DNA from 3 places in the Hoeflea sp. TYP-13 genome. Region 2 is predicted to be linked to each of the others. Evidence: riboswitches for the same ligand, from Rfam matches in the RefSeq annotation. Region 2 holds a riboswitch; each other region holds the start of a gene.
What was found. Region 2 has a riboswitch for cobalamin ahead of ABVT35_RS15795 (CbtB-domain containing protein). Riboswitches for the same ligand answer to the same signal wherever they lie in the genome.

Region 1: linked by a shared signal. The riboswitch ahead of ABVT35_RS00510 (energy-coupling factor ABC transporter permease) and the one ahead of ABVT35_RS15795 (CbtB-domain containing protein) in region 2 are both predicted to bind cobalamin.
Region 3: linked by a shared signal. The riboswitch ahead of ABVT35_RS25655 (hypothetical protein) and the one ahead of ABVT35_RS15795 (CbtB-domain containing protein) in region 2 are both predicted to bind cobalamin.

The regions. Positions count from the first base shown of each region.
Region 1 is NZ_JBFRBB010000001.1:114,945-121,492, reverse strand. It holds gene ABVT35_RS00525 (sugar ABC transporter substrate-binding protein) at 1-1,033, opposite strand, end outside; gene ABVT35_RS00520 (sugar-binding transcriptional regulator) at 1,201-2,154, opposite strand; gene ABVT35_RS00515 (HAD family hydrolase) at 2,138-2,848, opposite strand; cobalamin riboswitch at 2,974-3,182, shown strand; gene ABVT35_RS00510 (energy-coupling factor ABC transporter permease) at 3,241-3,924, shown strand; gene ABVT35_RS00505 (CHASE2 domain-containing protein) at 4,057-5,943, shown strand; gene ABVT35_RS00500 (FecR domain-containing protein) at 5,940-6,548, opposite strand, start outside.
Region 2 is NZ_JBFRBB010000002.1:1,210,950-1,217,497, reverse strand. It holds gene mmsB (3-hydroxyisobutyrate dehydrogenase) at 1-649, shown strand, start outside; gene ABVT35_RS15810 (alpha/beta hydrolase) at 1,040-2,194, shown strand; gene ABVT35_RS15805 (cobyric acid synthase) at 2,292-3,740, shown strand; gene ABVT35_RS15800 (GGDEF domain-containing protein) at 4,036-4,821, shown strand; cobalamin riboswitch at 4,932-5,279, shown strand; gene ABVT35_RS15795 (CbtB-domain containing protein) at 5,327-5,506, shown strand; gene ABVT35_RS15790 (CbtA family protein) at 5,521-6,276, shown strand; gene cobU (bifunctional adenosylcobinamide kinase/adenosylcobinamide-phosphate guanylyltransferase) at 6,276-6,548, shown strand, end outside.
Region 3 is NZ_JBFRBB010000005.1:562,922-569,469, reverse strand. It holds gene ABVT35_RS25665 (TSUP family transporter) at 1-723, shown strand, start outside; gene ABVT35_RS25660 (hypothetical protein) at 723-1,646, shown strand; cobalamin riboswitch at 1,715-1,926, shown strand; gene ABVT35_RS25655 (hypothetical protein) at 2,089-2,412, shown strand; gene ABVT35_RS25650 (DUF1737 domain-containing protein) at 2,458-2,664, opposite strand; gene ABVT35_RS25645 (CoA ester lyase) at 2,661-3,593, opposite strand; gene ABVT35_RS25640 (hypothetical protein) at 3,825-4,055, shown strand; gene leuD (3-isopropylmalate dehydratase small subunit) at 4,239-4,844, shown strand; gene ABVT35_RS25630 (RidA family protein) at 4,876-5,256, shown strand; gene leuB (3-isopropylmalate dehydrogenase) at 5,306-6,418, shown strand; gene ABVT35_RS25620 (phosphatase PAP2 family protein) at 6,485-6,548, shown strand, end outside.

The sequences.
Region 1 (6,548 bases), on a different contig from region 2:
GTGCGCCCGGAGGCACGTTGGCCCAGCCTTCTTTCGCGGCGACCAGTTCGATATAGCCGTTTGAGGTCGCCCATTCGATGAACTCTTTGGCGGCATCGGCTTTCTGTGTGCCCGCCGGGATAGCCAGCGCCCAGGCCCAAAGCCAGTTCGACTTCTTTTCAACGCCTTCGCTGTTCGGCGCCAGCGCGAAGCCGACCTTATCAGCCACGGTGGAGTCGTTTGGGTTGGTCACGAAGGACGCAGCAACGGTCGCGTCGATCCACATGCCGCATCTGCCCTGCTGGAACAGAGACAGGTTTTCGTTGAAGCCGTTGGTCGCATAGCCCGCCGGGCCGGACTCTTTCATCATGTCGATAAAGAAGTTGAGCGCATTGGCCCATTCCGGCTGGTCGAACTGTGCGTTCCAGTCTTCATCGAACCAGCGGGCGCCAAACGAGTTGCCCGTCACCGTGATAAAGGCACCGCCTTCACCCCAGCCTGCCTTGCCGCGCAGGCAGATGCCGTTGATGTCATTATCGCGATCCGTCATGGCCGCGGCAGCTTCGCGGATAAACTGCCAGGTCGGCGCGTCCGGCATTTCCAAACCGGCTTTTTCCATCAGGTCGGTGCGGTACATGATCATCGAGCTCTCGCCATAGAACGGCGCTGCATAGAGCGTGCCGTCATGGCTCAGGCCCGCGCGCATTGCGGGAAGCAGGTCATCAACATTGTATTCGGCGCTCAAATCGTCCAGCGGAACGAGCCAGCCGTTTTTGCCCCAAATCGGCGTTTCGTACATGCCGATCGTCATGAGGTCGAAGGCGCCCCCTTTTGTGGTGATGTCTGTCGTGACACGCTGGCGCAATACGTTCTCTTCAAGTGTGACCCACTCGACTTCATGGCCGGTCTTTTTCGTGAAGTCATCGGTCAGACCCTGCATGCGGATCATGTCGCCATTGTTCACGGTCGCGATGGTGAGTTTCTCGGCGAGTGCGGTCGACGCCATCAATGACACGGCGGCCGCCGCCACAAGAGTGCGAACGGTATATTCCATGGAACTCCTCCCAGAATTCATTGAGCAATTGCTTGCGTAATGAGCAAATACTCACTCAATTGCACCGAATGAGTCAACCCCATTGCGGTGTAAAATGGCTCCAAATGAGACAGCTCCGGATTTATCTCAATAAATTCAATGGATTAAATAATTTAGGAAATTGCTCACTATCTGAGCAATTGCTCTGCCGTTGCTTCGTTTGTGATGAGACCGTTGATCAGACGGCCCTTCATGGCAGCTTTTATCGCCTTCACTTTGGAGCGGCCCGCAGCAATTCCGCACCGCAAATGGTCGGGATTTTTCTGCAGCGGCGCGCTGGTAACGCGGTCATTTGTCAGACCCTTGATGAGCGCGCCGCTTTCGTCATAAACCCAGCTGGTGATTTCCCCGACAGCGCCCGCTGCCGTCAGCGCCCGCATCTCGTCGTGGGTGATGAAGCCGTCAACCAGCATGGGAGCGGCTTCACCGATCTCGCCAATGCCGACAAAGGTCACATCCGGCTTGGTGGCGACGTCCAGAATATTGCGAACCGGCTCCTGCTGCTGGAACATCTCGCGTTCCTGGGCCGTGCGCGCAAGCGGCGGAAGCGGCATCGGGAAATGCCGGCAATTGATACGTTCGGCAAACCGGATGATCACGTTATAGGCCGTGGCAGACCCGTCCAGCATCATGTTGCCCAGCAGCGAGACCGCCGTGTGATGCGGACAGTCCATCGGGCGCAGCTGTTCGACACAGGCCCGCAGTGCCCTGCCCGTACCGAATGCGATCACCTTGGGCTCTTCCGATCTGAGATGCCGTTCCATCTCCGCAGCACCGGCCTGCGCAATTCCGGCAATGGAAAACGGCGCAGCCGGATCGCTGGGCACGACTTCGCACATCCGCAGTTCGAACTGCTGACTGATCATCTGGGACAGTTCCATGCAGCGCGCAATCGGATGATCCAGCCTGAATTTGATCAACTGCTCGCTGACGGCCAGTGAGACAAGCCGTTGTGCCGACTGCCTGGAGACACCGAGCTTTCTGGCAATTTCATCCTGCGTGTCGCCGACAACATAATAGAGCCAGCCGGCACGCGCAGCATCGTCCAGACGGTTTGCATCACTTTCAGATTTGCTGGCCACGCGGCCCCCTTGTGCTGTCCGGCCCCCTCAATGAAGGCACAATGTCATAGAATTTGCTCCAGGAATCAAATACCGCGCTGCCGCCGGCTTCCCTTTCGGCATGGGAACGGACTCCATCGAAATGGCTGCCGCCAATGTAGCGAAGAACGCTCATGCCGGCAGCGTTGGCTGCCTCCACACCCGGCATGCTGTCCTCAATCACAAGGCATCTTTCCGGCTCGAAACCCTCGCTTGCGGCCACATGAAGAAACAAATCGGGAGCCGGTTTGCCCTTCTCGACCTCGGATGCCGTATAGGTGTGATCGGCAAAATAGCGATCGAGGCCGGCGATCTTGAGAGACCGGTGCACCCGCTCGGGGCTGCTGCTCGTGGCGACGCAATAGGGCACGACGAGGGTTTCGAGAACGGCAAAGATTCCGTCGCTCGGCGACAGCCCTCCCTCAAAACTCTCCAGCAATATCCTGCGGTAATCGCTTTCGAAGCTTGCCGGCAGATCGAGATCGAACTGATTGCGGATGGATGCCGCGACCGTCGGGAAACTACGGCCCAGAAAATGGCGCTGAACATGCTGGAGGTCGATCTGCAGGCCGTGCCCCGCCAACAGCTCCATCAATGTCATCGCGCTAATGATTTCGCTGTCGATCAGCACGCCGTCACAATCAAAAATCACCAATTCCGGGCGTGGCGGGTCCATTGGCATCCGGCAAGATCTCGCGTGTCGTATCAAGTGCCCAGAACCTAGCCGGTATCTTATTTCATTCAAGTTGCAAATTTCTCTTAATCCGTCGCAGTCGACATTGCCCGCAGCAACGGGCACCGTTACGTTTCAGGGATTCGGGTTCCAAGCGGGCAAAGCCTGCTGGATTAAATGGGAACACGGTAGGGACGACCCAACAGGGGCCTGATCCGTGACTGCCCTCGCAACTGTGAGCGCATGCCGCTTCCACATGCCACTGGGATTTCCTGGGAAGGCGGAAGGACGGCGCAATGCGCGAGTCAGGAGACCTGCCCGGATAATACCTTGAACCGGCGTTGCCTGCCCGGCAGCGCTGCAAATGCACGACGGGTGCAAGAAAAGGAAACGACATGCATATCGAACCTGGCGTCGTCAACAGCGCCAAGCTTGTACTGAGCTACGCCACCGCGGCCGGTGCTGCCGGTATCGCCGCAAAACTAGCCTACAGTGACATCAAGAATAATGGCGGAATCTCGTCGTTGATGGTCCGCTCCATTGCAACGACGGCACTGGTCTTCAGCTTCTTTGAGGTTTTTCCGCATTATCCGATCGGCGTTTCGGAAGTGCATTTCATTCTTGGATCGACACTGTTCCTGATCTTCGGCGCAGGACCCGCCGCTATCGGACTGGCGCTTGGTCTGTTTGCACAGGGCGTCTTCTTTGCCCCATTCGACCTGCCGCAATACGGCATGAACATCACGACGCTGATCGTGCCGCTCATCGCAGTCAACGCGCTTGCCGGAAAGATCATTCCGGCCCGCACCGCTTACAAGGACGCCTCGTACAAACAGGCGCTGGCGCTGTCGACGGCCTATCAGGGCGGTATCGTCGCCTGGGTTGCCTTCTGGGCCTTCTACGGCAACGGGTTCGGCGCTGAAAACCTGGCGCAGATCGGAACCTTCGGCATTGCCTATATGAGTGTCATCATTATCGAGCCGGTACTCGACCTTGCCGTGCTCGCCGCCGCCAAGAGCTTCGGCCAGCTCGAGCGCAGCGGATTTTTCAACCGCCGCCTTTATTCGCCCGGCGCCTGATCCATGAGCTCCCGCGGGCTGCCGCGGGAGCTTCCCCTTTCCTGAACACACTGCCATTCATGGCAGTAATTGCCGCAATCGGCCTGCTGCACTACGCTTGCCGCCAAAATGCAGTAGAGGGGCTAATCCGGGTTGAGCCGATCTGTCAAAATCGGAAGACGGGAATTGATATCGGGCGGATTGGGAAGCCTCGTCACCCTCGTGGTTGCGCTGTTTTTCTGGATCAGCCCCCCGGCCGTTTCCGAAAGGCTCAATCAGCCGGCAATCGACGTGATCGCATCGATCTTGCCGCCGCCGGCAACCGACGCCATCGCGGTCGTCGATATCGACAGCGCCAGCCTGAGGCAATTCGAGGGACGGCGACTATCCCGCCTGCGATTGGCTGAACTCATTGAGGAAGTCTACAGCTTCGGCGCATCTGCCATAGCCGTTGACCTGGTGCTGGAGCCGCCCTGCGCCGCCGACCAGCCGGACGTTCGCAAGCTAGTGGCGGCAATCAGCACCGCGCCCGTTTCGATGGGGTTTTTGTTGTCGGGTGAGCCGACAACGGCACCACCGGTGCGCAGCCCGGTGGCGCTGGGCGCCGATGTCAGGCTGCCGCAAGCCTGGACAGCCGCAGGCGCGGAAATGTCCTGCATTCCACTGACAGACGCAGCGACGGGAATTTCAGCGCTTTCGCTCGCTGGGGATTTCGATGCGCGAATCCGCTCCGTGCCGGCCGTAATCGCCGTTCAGGACAGACCGTATCCTTCCCTTGCCGTCGATGCGATCCGGCTTTCGCAAAAATCCGGTTCGGTTCTGGTGTTTGGCGATCCGCCACAGTTGCGGGTGGGCGACGTGCAGGCTCGCCTTGATCGCGGCGGCAATATCAGATTGCGATTTTCGACGGCGGCGCAGCAGTTCGCTCGAACGATTGCAGCAAGCGATGTTCTTGTCGGAAATGTCGATCCCGTTGAAATTGCGGGCAAAACGGTTTTTATCGGCTCAAGCGCCGCCGAGCTTGGCGGATTGCGTCCGATACCCGGAAATCCGTTAAAGGCCTCCGTTCAGATACATGCGGATCTGGCCACCAATCTGCTTCTTGGATCCAGCCCCCATATGCCGGATTGGGCTAGGCAGTTATCAACAGTGGCCGCAGTCCTGGCCGGAATCATGCTGGCGTTTGTGGCTGTAACCACGAAGCCGGTTGTTACGGCCGCAATAACGCTTTTTTCCGGCACGGTCTGGCTCATTGCCTGCATCGCATTCCATCACCTGGCCAATGTCATTCTCGATCCGCTGGCCCCGGTTCTGTCCATGACTGCGGGAGCCGTTGCCAGCAGCGCCATTCAGTTTTCAGCCGTCCGCAAGGCCGAAACAATCATCCGCCAGCGCTTCGAGCAGCGCCTTCCGGGCGCTGTCGTGAAGAAGCTCGTCGCAGAACCGGACCTGCTGAAATTGAAGGGGGAGCAGCGCATTGCAACCTCCATGTTCACCGATGTCGAAGGTTTCACCACGACGACGGAGCGCATCAGCCCGACCGAAATGATCGGATTGCTTGATCGTTACTTCGAAGGGTTGACCGGAATTATCATCGCCCATGGCGGCATGATCGACAAAACCATCGGCGACGGCATTCACGCGCTTTTCAACGCGCCCGTCGATCTTGAGGGACACGCCGATGTTGCACTGTCCTGCGCACGCGAGATTCTCGCGTTTTCGGAAAATTTCAGACATTCCGGTTTCGCGGCGGAAGCCGGGTTCGGCCGCACCCGCATCGGCATAGAAACCGGAGAGGTCGTGCTCGGGGATGTCGGTGTCGCCGACCGGGTCGACTACACGGCCTTCGGCTCGTCGGTCAACACCGCGGCACGCCTGCAGGATGCCAACAAGCAGTTCGGCACATCCATATTGCTCGGTGAACATGCGAAGGCGATGGTGAGCGACAACGATCTGGAAGACATGGGTGAGATAGAATTGCGCGGAATCGGCACTGTTCGGGCGTACGGCGTCAGACCCAATGCAGACCAAAGCGACTAGTTCGGCTCGACACTCGCAAAAGCTTCGTCAATCCGCTCCTGCGACCATTTTGCAACCTGCGAAGCCGCGGCTCCCGGCTCGGCGATATCGACGCCGTCGCCGGGTCTCAGCAACTGCGAGACATCGGCGGCTGTAACTTCCAATTCGCCACGTTCCACAAAAACCCCGAAGACACCCCTGCTGGGACCTGCAAAAAACCGCGTTCCGCGGACACCGATCTGGCCGAAAACCGTTCTTACCGTCGTCGGCATTTTCGGCGCATCCTCCGGACGGTCGAATACGAGCGCACCGTTCGACAGATCGAATGTGCCCTGAACATCCGCAAGGTATTCATCGATCAGCAATTCGGTTTCCTCGCCAAGGCGCATGGACGTCTGGTCTCCAAGCCTCATTGCCAGGAAGCTGCGTTTACCGGTCCGGATCAGGTCACGAACCATCAGGTCCGCACCGATCTGCAGCTCAATGAGCCCGCCGCGCCGGTTTGCAGTTGCTTCGCCGGTGAGCTCCGTAACGCTGCCGATCGGATCGGCTGCCAGGCCCTTGCGCGAAAAAGCCAGGGCACCGGCGCACCCGGCAGCGGCTGTCAAAAACCGCCTGCGGTTTGG
Region 2 (6,548 bases):
GGCGGCGGAACCCGGAACGCTTTTCATCGATTCTTCCACTATCGATGTGGACAGCGCACGGCGCGCGCATGAAATGGCTGCCGAAAAGGGCATGCTGTCCATCGATGCCCCGGTATCGGGTGGTGTTGGCGGCGCTGAAGCCGGCACGCTGACGTTCATGGCGGGTGGTTCGTCCGAAGCCTTTGCCTTGGCTGAGCCGATCCTCGACCCGATGGCCGGACGTATCGTGCATTGCGGTGACGACGGCGCCGGACAGGCGGCCAAGATCTGCAACAACATGATCCTTGGAATTTCGATGATCGGCGTCGGAGAGGCGTTTGTGCTGGCCGAGAAGCTGGGCCTGTCGCACCAGGCGTTGTTTGACGTTGCATCGACATCGTCGGGCCAATGCTGGTCGATCAACACTTACTGTCCGGTTCCGGGGCCGGTCCCGACTTCGCCGGCAAACAACGACTATAAGCCGGGTTTTGCCGCGGCGCTGATGCTGAAGGACCTGAAACTTGCACAGGAAGCGGCGCAGAGTGCCGGTGCCGTCACCCCGCTTGGCGCCAGCGCAATGCAGCTTTATGCGCTCTTCAATGCGGTGGGTGAAGAAAACACCGATTTTTCGGGCATCATCAATTTCCTGCGCGGGCAGGTAAAAGACTGAAATAAAAGTGCAGAATTTAGGTTTGATTAAGGTCTCACTAACTGTCCGGTAACACTATTCCCCTAGAACGGAAGGGCGGCGGGAATACCGCCGTCCGCTCCGGATCAGGTACTGCGTACCGGGGTGCCAGCGATCTTCGCGCGTATTGGCGAAGCGGTCATGAGTATGATGGCCACACCGCGCCCAGGGTCTCCTGTCGCGCGGTTGTCGCGTAACAGGCGATACCTGTTTTCACACTCAACTGTAGTCTAACAGTCTGCCCGGCGGTTGGCCTTGCCGGCTGACAAACAGTTCCTTTCCAAACATTACAAAATATTATTACTCGCGGCGGTTTGATTACTTTAGGTTCGATTGCTGGGGGCGAGAATAGTCTGTACGCGAGGGGATTACGTGACAGGATCATTCTCGACCGGCTCGAACCGCCGGCACATTGCTATATTGAAAACCATTTCAACAGTTGGTGTTGTTTTTGCGCTGACGGCATGCTCGACGTCGAAATGGGACGTTCCCTTGGTTCCTGCCGACACTGTGGTCGCAGATATTGAACGTGTTTTCGTTGCCACAATGCGCGCACCGACGGGCAAAGACGACATGCGTTTTTCCGGAGAAAGGAGCGAGCGGCTGAATTTTTCCGAAATCGCCGTTTCTGTTCCCAAGGACAGGAAAGTCGGGAAGATCGTAGGTCCGGAGGAAAAACCTGATCCGTCGAAGGAATTTGCAGCGGTGCAAATCAAATCGGTCGACGATGAGACTGCCTTCGTCGAAGCGATAAATGCAGAGATGGCTGGTCGCCCACAGGAAGAGCGTGTCGCCTTCGTCTTTGTGCATGGTTACAACACGAAGTTTGGTGAAAGCGTTTACCGGCATGCGCAATTGCGCCGGGATTACAATGTTCGAGCCTTGCCCGTCAGCTATTCCTGGCCCTCGGCCGGCAAGCTTGAGGGTTATCTCTATGATCGTGACAGCGTTCAGTTTGCCCGTGACGGATTGCTTCAGACGCTTGAGTTGTTAAGGCGGTCACGCGCCAGAAAGACCTTTGTCGTAGCGCACTCCATGGGCTCCCTGCTGGTCATGGAAACCCTTAGACAGGCCAGCCTGAGCGGTAATCAGAGATTATTGCGATCGGTCAACGCCGTGGTTCTGGCAGCGCCTGACATTGATGAGCAGGTGTTCGTGAAACAGGTGGAAATGATCAAACCGTTGCCTCGTCCTTTCGTTATGTTTGTCTCGTCAAAGGACCAGGCCCTTCAGGCTTCGCGAATTGCCAGGCGGGGAAATCCGCGGGTGGGCGAGGGCAAGGATATTGCGACATGGCAGTCGCTTGGCATCACCGTCGTCGATCTTTCCGGAATTACAGATGGTGGATTGATGAAACATGGCGTTTTCGCGAGTTCACCGTCACTGATAAGGGTCATTCAGGATGAGGGGTTGAACTTTGCGATGCTGGGGCAGAAAACCGCAGCAGAAGAGGTTGAGAGGCAGCCCGGGCGGCGTGAGCGTACAAGATTTGCCGATAATGTCGTCCACTTTCCTACTGACGAATAGGCCCACGGAGCGGCGCACGCTATCGCTTCGGTGTTAAGCCTCATACAGGCAGATTTATTGGCTTTGCAGCACCGGTTTACAGTGATAGCAATCGGCCATGACAAAGGCGATCATGCTTCAGGGTACCGGGTCGGATGTCGGCAAGACCGTGCTGGTGGCCGGGCTTTGCCGGCTGGCCGCCAATCGCGGCCTGAAGGTGCGCCCGTTCAAACCGCAGAACATGTCGAACAATGCGGCTGTTGCGGATGATGGCGGTGAAATAGGCAGGGCGCAGTGGCTTCAGGCTATGGCCTGCCGTGTTGAACCCTCTGTTCATATGAACCCGGTTCTGCTCAAGCCGCAATCCAATTCCGGATCGCAGATCGTGGTTCAGGGCAAGGTTTGGGGTCAGGCCGGCGGGCGCGATTATCAGGGTCTGAAAAGCAAGCTTCTGTCAGCGGTGATGGAAAGCTGGCAAACGGTCAACGGCGATGCCGATTTGGTCATCGTAGAGGGGGCCGGCTCGCCTGCGGAAATCAACTTGCGCGCCAATGACATTGCCAATATGGGCTTTGCGACGGCGGCTAATGTGCCGGTTGTTCTCGTGGGTGATATCGACCGCGGCGGCGTCATCGCCTCGCTGGTAGGCACGCATAAGATCCTGCCGAAGGAAGACCGGCAAATGATTGTCGGCTATCTTATCAACAAGTTTCGTGGCGATGTATCGCTTTTTGACGACGGTATCGCGCAGATCGAGCGCTTCACCGGTTGGCCTTGCTTCGGTGTCATCCCGTGGCTCGCCGACGCCGGCCGGTTGCCGGCGGAGGATTCCGTTGTGCTTGAGCGTATGGCGCGCGGCGAAGGCAAGGCGCTGAAGGTGGCCGTTCCCGTTCTCGACCGCATTGCCAACTTCGACGACCTTGATCCTCTTGCAGCGGAAAAGGACGTGGAAATCGTCATGGTGCGTCCGGGTGACAGGCTTCCGCAGGATGCCGGTCTGGTCGTCGTTCCGGGGTCAAAATCCACCATCTCAGATCTTGTCGCGTTCAGGCAGCAGGGCTGGGACCGGGAATTGGAACAGCATGTTCGCCGAGGTGGCCGCGTTATCGGCATATGTGGCGGCTTTCAGATGCTCGGTAGCAAGGTCAGCGATCCGGACGCCATCGAAGGTGATGTGACCGAAATCGACGGCCTGGGGTTGCTGGACGTCGAAACAATCATGGAACCGGCGAAGACCGTGCGCAATTCCAAGGCATGGAGCGTGCCTTACGACGTTGCGCTGTCCGGCTACGAAATTCATCTCGGGCGCACACAAGGGCCAGATTGCGCCCGGCCGTTCTGCAGGATCAACGATCATGCCGATGGGGCAATGTCCAAGGATGGCCGTGTGGCAGGTACTTATCTCCACGGATTGTTCGAAGACGACGCGTTTCGCCGGCTTTATCTGTCCGACCTTGGTGTTAGCGGCGGCGACGTCAACTACCGCGCTGAAGTGGACAGCGCACTCGACCGGATCGCGGCACAGTTGGATGGTCTGATAAGTCCTGATTTCCCCGGATTCGGCTAATTTTCCGGGCCTGTCATTAACTCGCCGCTAACCGTGTTTCCTAAACTGGTGTTGGTGTTTTCACGCTAATGTGTAGGTAGTTTATTCGGCCAAAATGAAATTGGCCAAATCCATGCTTACTTAAAGCCTGGATCGCCTGAACCGTGTAAACGGCAGCAGGCAGGCGAATGAATATTGCTCTGCCCTTGGGCCGGGTTTCGCTGATGCACAGGTGTGGATGCGCGATTCCGACCATAGGCAGCTACGGTGCCGATGTTCCGGCATTGTTTTGGCAACGCTTGTGTAGGAGGCCGCGGTGATATACCCGGATTTGACGTTTTCCGGCGTCTTAAAAAGCAGAATGCGCCCGATCGTTGCGCGATCGCTGCTGCTGTTTGTGGCTATTATCCTGTTCTCCCAGGGCGTGAATGCCTATTTCAATGCCGATCTGACGGGTGCGGAACGCATAGCCAATATCATTTTGTGCCTGAAGATTACGTCGATCGTCGCCGTGCCGTTCATACTCTACGTGGTCCTGCTTCAGGCGCGTGCGGATGTGGCGGCAGATTATTTCCGGCTTCTATCCCGGACCGACCATCTTACCGGTCTGCTCAACAGACGTGCGTTCCTCGATTTGCTGAAAAGCAGAAAAAACCGCGAAGACAAGCAGCAAAGAGACAGCAGTGCGCTTCTTGTCATCGACCTTGATCATTTCAAGCAGGTCAACGACAAGTATGGGCATGATGCCGGGGACGCCATATTGCAGCAGGTTGCCGATCTTTTCCGCATCAATCTGCGTGCCGACGATGTTGTTGCGCGCTTTGGCGGCGAGGAGTTCGCGGTGGCGCTCAATCGAGGCACCGCGCGTGAAACGTGGCAAGTCGCTCAGCGGCTGCGTCATGCGGTCGAACGCAACGTCTTTCTCTTCGGTACACATGAAATCAGGCTGACGATCAGCATAGGTCTTGTCAGGTACTGCAATGGCCAGAAACTCGAAACCGCTTTGCGCCAGGCCGATCTGCTCACCTACAAGTCGAAAAAGGACGGTCGCAACCGGATCAGTTTCCCGCAAGAGCAGTTCAATTTGCCGACGGCCGCATAATCTCCATCACCATCCAATCGGTCCATGCAGGCAGCCGCCACGACCCGGGCGTTCGTTTTGGAAACGTCATGTGACGCTTTCACGATTGACAGCGCCTTGCGTCAGGGCCTATCAATCAGGCTACGAATGGTCCGACCAAGGCAAAGCCTTTAGGATCAAATGGGAATGCGACGGGTGGACCCAAATCGGGCGCTTTAATCGCAGCCGACCCCGCGACTGTAGAGCGGATAGGCGACCCCAACCGCCGGACTGCGAGCTTTCGTTCAAAAGAAGAAAGCGTGGCTCCGGTGGAAAGCCACTGAAGTGGCGGTGCAATGAACCGGGCTGGACGCCTCTAGAAATCTGCGAATCGTCCGCCTTTGTACCGCAACACTTTGGGAAGGTGAGGGGAAGTCGGACGGGCCGTCAGGCCGGTCGATCCGCGAGCCAGGAAACCTGCCATTCGTAAAGGGCGATTATGCCCGCACTGCAATGGGATGTTCCCGGGCCAGACACGGAGGTTGCTATGGCTGTACAATCACTTTCTTCTGCCGTTTCACTGAGCGGCACGCAACGCATGACGATCGCGCTTTCGGCGCTGTTGCTCGGCGTATTTCTCGTCTATGGAGCCGGGCTGGCCAATTCGGCCGTGCTGCACGACACTGCGCACGATACCCGTCACTCCTATGGCTTTCCCTGCCACTAGGGAATTGAAGCGACATGATTATCCGTTTTTTGCTTGCCGCGATCGTGGCAGGCCTGCTTTCCGGTGTGCTGATGACAGGCGCGCAGGAGCTCAAAGTCACACCGCTTATCCTGCACGCGGAACAATATGAAAACACCGGCGGCGAAACCGAGCACAGCACGGTCGCGCCGCTACCGGGGTTTTATTTGCTGGCGGAGCAGTTCAGCCCTGTAGCGGCAGCATACGCTCACGGAGATGAGGCGCATGGCGACGAAGGGGAGACCGGCGGGATTCTGTTCGGCCTCGACCGGTTCGGCGGCACGCTGATGGCCAATCTGGTTACCGGGGCAGGCTTCGGCCTGATTCTTCTGGCGGCCAGCCTCTTGACCGGTATGGAAATCACCTTGCGGAACGGCGTTCTTTGGGGCGCGGCCGGATGGCTTGCATTCCAGTTCTTCCCGGCAATCGGTCTGCCGCCCGAACTGCCCGGATTTCCGGCAGCAGACCTATTGGAGCGTCAAAGCTGGTGGCTGGCGACCGTGGTCCTGTCAGCGATTGGTCTCTATTTCCTGGTGCTGCGCGATGCTGCCTGGGCAAAGGCTCTGGGTGTCGTCCTGCTGGCCGCGCCGCATCTTTACGGCGCTCCGCAGCCGACCGACATCACAAGTGATGTTCCGGCATTGCTCGGTGCGGAATTTGCCGTAGCGGCCTTGGCGACGACGGCCTTCTTCTGGGTTGTTCTCGGGATGTTGCTTGGCGGCGCGATGGAACGGTACGGGCGCACGCAGTAATGAGCCTCAATCGCTCCGGCACGACGTTTGTCCTCGGCGGTGCCCGCTCGGGTAAATCGGCTCATGCGGAGCGGTTGATCATCGATTCCGGCCTGGAGGCTGTCTATGTCGCCACGGGCCGGTCATTCGATCAGGAAATGGACGAACGTATCCGGCAACACAAACAGCGCCGCGGCGGTTCATGGCGGACCATCGAAGAGCCGCTGGCGCTTGTCGATGTGTTGCAGGAACAGTCCGGAGAAGATCGGGCCGTTTTGGTGGATTGCCTGACG
Region 3 (6,548 bases), on a different contig from region 2:
CAGACCCTTTCACCCTGGACGATCGCCTTTGCGGCCCTTGTTATCGTGACGGGTTCCATCGTGCAGTCGGGGCTCGGCATGGGTTTCGGTCTCATGGTCGCGCCGTTGCTGGCGTTGATCGATCCGGTTCTTGTCCCGGCGCCAACACTGTTTCTCGGCATGTTTACAGCGACCTGGGGCGCCTGGGCCGACCGCGGTATCATCCGGTGGGGCGAGGTGGCGACCGCATCGGCCGGCCGCTTTGCGGGCGTTGCGGCCGGTCTTTTGCTGCTGTTTTGGATATCGGGCGCCGCTGGGTTCAGCCTGTTGTTCGGCATTATGGTGCTGGTGGCGGTGCTGTTGTCGGTTGCAGGCCGCGCGCTGCCGTTTAACCGGCTGTCGCTTTTGTCGATGGGCGCCATATCGGGTGTCATGGGCACGATCACGTCCGTCGGAGCGCCACCTCTTGCGTTGATTTACCACGGCAGGAGCCCGGCCGCATCGCGTGCGACACTGGCAGCGTTCTTTGCGGTGGGATGCGCAGGCTCGCTGGCCGGTCTTTATGCAAGCGGGCTTGCCGGCGAACGCGACATCTATATTGCGCTCGCCATGGCGCCGCCCATGGTCTTCGGCCTATGGCTGGCGCATCGCTTCCGGCTCGGATTTGCCAGGTGGTACCGGCCATGGCTGCTCGCCGTGTCAGGCGCGGCGGGCCTGCTCCTGATCGTCCGGGGGCTGTCGTGATGCGGATCCTGCTCCTGCCGTTTCAACTTGCAGCAACCCATGGCCGCTGGCTGCTCGTCGCGGGATTGTGCGCGGCGGTGGCATTTCCAGAGCTTGCGGCCCTGATGCAGGATCATCTGCCCGCAGCGGTCGCGTTGTTGCTGTTTTTTTCGGCGCTGCGTGTCGGGCCCCGGCAAGCCATCGGCGCGACGCGTGACCTTGGACATTCGCTTTATCTGGTGGGTGCTCTTCAGCTCGTTTGCCCGGTGGTTTTTGCCGGCATCCTGATCGCGACCGGGTGGAACAGTCCCTTGGCCCTGGGCCTGGCGCTGATGCTCACGGCTTCTCCCATTTCGGGAAGCCCAAGCCTGACGTTCCTGCTCGGCAAGGATGCTGCGCCGGCGCTGCGTTTGTTGATCGCGGGCACCGCATTGCTGCCGCTGACGACCATTCCGGTTTTCTGGCTGCTGCCTGAGCTCGTTGCCGGAGAAGGCGTGTTCGGCGCTGCCCTGCGTCTGCTTCTTCTCATCGGTATCGCGACATCGATCGCTTTTTTCATTCGCGGAGTATTGCTGAAGAACCCGGGACCGGCGAGTCTGAGTGCTATCGAAGGCATGGCGGCACTGACGATGGCGATCATGGTGGTCGGGCTGATGGCCGCCATCCGGCCGGCGATCACGCAAAATCCCGGTGGCCTTCTGTTCAACCTCTTCATTGCCTTCGCTGCCAATTTCGGCCTTCAGATCGGTTCGTACCTGTTGTTGAAACGGAAGCTGCCGCAGCAAAGCGCCGGAATAGCCGTTTCGGCCGGAAACCGAAACATTGCTCTGTTTCTGGCTGCTCTGCCTGTTGGTGTCATGGAGCCCATGCTGTTGTTTATCGGCTGCTATCAGGTGCCAATGTATCTGACGCCGATCCTGCTGCGCCGATTTTACCGTTCCTGATGGCAATACGGTTCGGTTGTGCGACGCAATGCGTCGCATGTGTGTTCCCTTTTTTTCGTCCGATCGGGTAAATTCTCAGGTGTGAAGGTTCTTTGCCGCGATTCGCGTGATGCAACGCATGTGGCGGAGCCAAGAGGGAAGTCGGTGCAATTCCGGCGCTGCCCCCGCAACTGTAAGCGGTGAGTCTCTCCCGATCGCCACTGGTTCAAGAACCGGGAAGGCGGGAGCTGAAGATGAAGACCCGCGAGCCAGGAGACCTGCCTTCACAAGCAACTGCAACCCGGGCGGGGTGCCCCGGAAGAGCGGCGGCGTCGGCTAAGGCCGGCGAACCTGCACTTTCTTTGCCCCGTCTCTGCCTTTGAAGGAGAGACATATGCAAATTACGACCATATATGACCGACACCTTCCCATGCCATTTTGCGCAACAATGGGAGGCTGACTCATGCGTCCTATGCAAGACAGCAGCGACCTCGGCAGGCTGGTGCGCCGGATAGGAAAGCCGGACCGCGCCAATGTTGTCGCGATACGGAAGGACCGCAGCTTTGAACCGCTGTCGGCGGAAGAGGCGCTTGTGTGCTGGATGCTTGATCTGCCGGACGATGCGGCAATACCGAAAGCGGCGCGCCATGCCCTCAGATATGCCGACGCAGGAAGTGCCAACAGCCCGGAAGTCGAGCGTTTCTGCGGTTATCTGCGTCAGGCCATGACCGCTGCAGGCAACAGTCCGCGGCTAAGGCGGGGCGGCAGGCGCAGCCGGCGTTCCTGACCGATCCGTACTTAAATACCGATCGTTTCTTTAAGCATCCCGGCTCTATTGCTCGCCGAGTTTCATATCCGGGCTGTAGGTCTTGCCTGACACATGCTTGATAACGGCCTGGGCGCACTGCATCGCCCCGGTCTCGTTGTTGTAGCCGTATGCCGGGTCGCCGTGCAACTCCCAGCCATCGTGGAGCGCTTCGCTGACCTTGTGGCAAAAGCTTGAATCATCGGGGCCCGTCAGCAGCCTGTACAATTTCATCGCGCAACTCCGTCCTGTTTCGGGTTCTGCTGCAATGCAGCCTTCTTCAAGAGCTTTTCGGCCTGCTCCAGGTGCAGCCGCTCAACCATTTTCCCGTCTATCTGTATCACACCCTTGCCCGCGTTCTCGGCTTTGGAAAACGCTGCGACGATCGAATGCGCCACGGTTATTGCGTCGGCGTCCGCTCCGAAGACGTCATTCGCGGCCTCGATCTGCGCCGGGTGGATAAGGGTCTTGCCGTCAAAACCCATCAGGCGCCCGGTCTCGCATTCGGAGCGAAAGCCGTCTGGATCGCGAAAATTGTTATAAACGCCGTCGAGGGCATCCAGACCCGCTGCCCGCGCCGCCAGGATGATCTGCATCAGCCAGGGCTGCATGAACGAGCGCCCGTCCGGAAGTACAACGCCGGTGTCCTTGGCAAGATCATTGGTGCCTGCCACCAGGCAGTCCAGCCTTCCTTGGGACCGGTTGCCCGTATCGGCAATGGAAACCGCATTCGAAATGCCCCGCGGCGTTTCCACCATTGCCCACAGCCGGATCTCCTCTTCAGGATCGAGATCCGAAAGGATCGCCTCGGCTTCGAGTATATCACCGGCCCGCTCGGCCTTCGGCAGCAGGATTGCATCCGGAAGGCAGGCACAGGCTGCTTCCAGATCATCGCCACCCCATTCGCTGGCAAGTGCGTTGATGCGAATGACGTATTCTTTGTCCGCGCTACGTATTTCGGAAAGCCAGTTCTTCAAAGTGCCGCGCGCCCGTGCCTTGTCGTCGGGACCGACTGCGTCCTCGAGGTCAATAATCACCGCATCGCAGGCAAGACCGGCGGCTTTTTCCATGGCCCGGCTGTTGTTGGCCGGAACGTAAAGGACCGAACGGCGGGCGCGGACCGGACGGGAAAGTCCGGCAGTGCTGTCATTTGGCTGTGTCATCGTGTCTATTTGCCTGCGAAAACCATGATGCGCAAGACACCGAAACAGCGGCTTCGAATTTCGGGGATTTTCAGGCCCACGGGTCAACATGTCCGATTTGTAAGGTTCGGGCGGTTGAAAAAGGCAGGCGCAATGACCAATTGAATTACAAGGCCCGATCCCCATCGGGTGCTTGATATGGCCGGCTGTTACCCGGTCGATGGAAAAGGTTTGAAAGCGGGGGGTTAGGTTATGGAAAATCTTCGCGCAATTATCGTCGGTATCATCGGGTTGGCAATTGCCGCCCTGATGATCGTCGTCATGGCCACTGTCGGGCTTGCTGTCGTTGGCTTTGCCGTCGTTGCCGGCGCCATCGGTCTGATCGCCGTAAAACTCGGTTATCGTCCGAAGGTCCACACCGAACACAAACGCCGCGGACCGCGCGTATGGAATGACGGTCACGGCACCATCATCGATATGTAGTTTCGAAATTCGCCCTGGGCCGTTTCGATCAAATCACTCAATTTGATCATGAAACGGTCCAAAGCACTTCTTTTTCCGCGTCAGCTTTGATAAACGCTTGGCAAAAGACATATTGCCAGCCGCCGGCCGGCCTCCGAACGAGAGGACCTGGCTATGCTGGCGTTGGAAGTTGAGGTTCTCGTGATGAAGAAATTTTCCAGACTCAGCGGCGTTGCGGCGCCCCTGCCGATCGTCAATGTCGACACGGACATGATCATCCCGAAGGACTATCTGAAAACCATCAAGCGTACCGGCCTGGGCAAAGGGCTTTTTGCCGAAATGCGTTTCAAGGACGATGGTTCGAAGAATGAGGATTTTGTCCTCAACAAACCCGCCTATGAAAACGCCCAGATACTGGTTGCGGGTGACAATTTCGGTTGCGGCTCCTCACGCGAGCACGCGCCCTGGGCACTGATGGATTACGGCATTCGCTGCGTCATCTCCACCAGCTTTGCCGATATCTTCTACAACAACAGCTTCAAGAACGGCCTGCTGCCGATTGTCGTCAGCCAGGAAGAGCTCGATCTGCTGATGGACGACGCCTCGCGCGGCGCCAACGCTACTATTACCGTCGATCTGGTGACCCAGGAGATCCACGGGCCGGACGGCGGCGTCATCAAGTTCGATATTGATCCTTTCAAGAAGCACTGTCTGTTGAACGGTCTCGATGATATCGGCCTGACGATGGAGAAGGATCATCATATCGATCGCCACGAAGGCCATATTTCCAACCATCGCCCGTGGCATTGACATTATCTCGCTCTAAATTCGGAGAGCCGATATGCGCAAACTGATTTCGACCGGTTCGCCTTTTGAAGAGGCTGCCGGCTATTCCCGGGCGGTCGTTCAGGGTGATTTCTGCTTCGTGGCCGGTACGACAGGCTACGACTATGAATCGATGCAGATGCCGAAGAGGGTCGAAGAGCAGACCCAGAACGCCCTGCTGACCATCGAAAGAACTTTGACGGAGGCCGGATTCAAGCTCTCCGATATTGTCAGGGTCCAGTATTACATTACCGATGCCTCGGATGCCGGGCGTGTGTTTCCCATCGTGGGCGAGTTTTTCGCCGATATCAGGCCTGCCGCCACCATGCTGGTCACGGGTCTGATCCGTCCGGAAATGCGCGTCGAAATCGAGGCGACGGCTTATCGGCCGTCCTGACGTATCCGGTCGGGGCCGGCTTTCAAAAAACAAAGACAAAGGACAGATAATGGCAACGCGCAAACTTCTCCTGCTTCCCGGTGACGGGATCGGTCCGGAGGCGATGAATGAGGTCAGAAAGCTGATTGCCTTCATGAATGAAGGGCTTCAGGCCGGGTTCGAGATCGAGGAAGGCCTCGTGGGCGGCTCGGCCTTTGATGTGCACGGCCTGTCTATTTCCGAAGACGATATGAAGCTGGCGCTTGCAGCCGATGCCGTTCTCTTCGGCGCGGTCGGTGGCCCGAAATGGGACGATGTGCCCTATGAAGTGCGGCCTGAAGCCGGACTGCTGCGCCTGCGCAAGGATATGGAGCTGTTTGCCAATCTGCGCCCCGCCATCTGCTATCCGGCTCTTGCCGATTCCTCTTCGCTGAAAAAGGATGTTGTCGAGGGCCTTGATATCCTGATCGTGCGCGAACTGACTGGCGGCGTCTATTTCGGAGAGCCAAAGGAGATCATCGATCTCGGCAATGGCCAGAAGCGCGGCATTGACACGCAGATTTACGACACGTATGAAATCGAGCGCATTTCCGGTGTGGCTTTCGAACTTGCAAGGACGCGTGGCAACAAGGTCACGTCCATGGAAAAGCGCAATGTGATGAAATCAGGTGTTTTGTGGAACGAGGTCGTTACCGCAACTCATCAGGCGAAATACCAGGACGTGGAACTGGAACACATGCTGGCCGATGCCGGCGGCATGCAGCTGGTGCGCTGGCCGAAGCAGTTCGACGTCATTGTCTGCGACAATTTGTTTGGCGACATGCTTTCCGACGTTGCCGCCATGCTGACCGGATCTCTGGGTATGCTGCCGTCCGCCTCGCTCGGCGCGCCCGATGAAAAGACCGGCGTGCGCAAGGCTTTGTACGAACCCGTTCACGGGTCGGCCCCGGACATTGCCGGCAAGGGCCTTGCCAATCCGATCGCAAAGATCGCGTCTTTTGCCATGTGCCTGCGCTATTCCTTCAACATGGTCGAAGAAGCCGATTTGCTTGAAAAAGCCATCGCCAATGTTCTTGACAGCGGCCTTCGCACCGCCGATATCGCCTCGCCACACCTGCCGACGGTCAACACGTCGGAAATGGGCGATGCGGTGCTGGAACAATTCAAGAAACTGACCGCCTGATGTAGTGTGCCCGGTCGCGCGATAGCGCGGTGCTGATGCCGCCTGCAATAAACGACGGACGATGTGATGGACGCTCAAAATGCAGACAGCGGGACAAATGGCATCCAGCGCGCCGGGCGCCAGTTGTCTC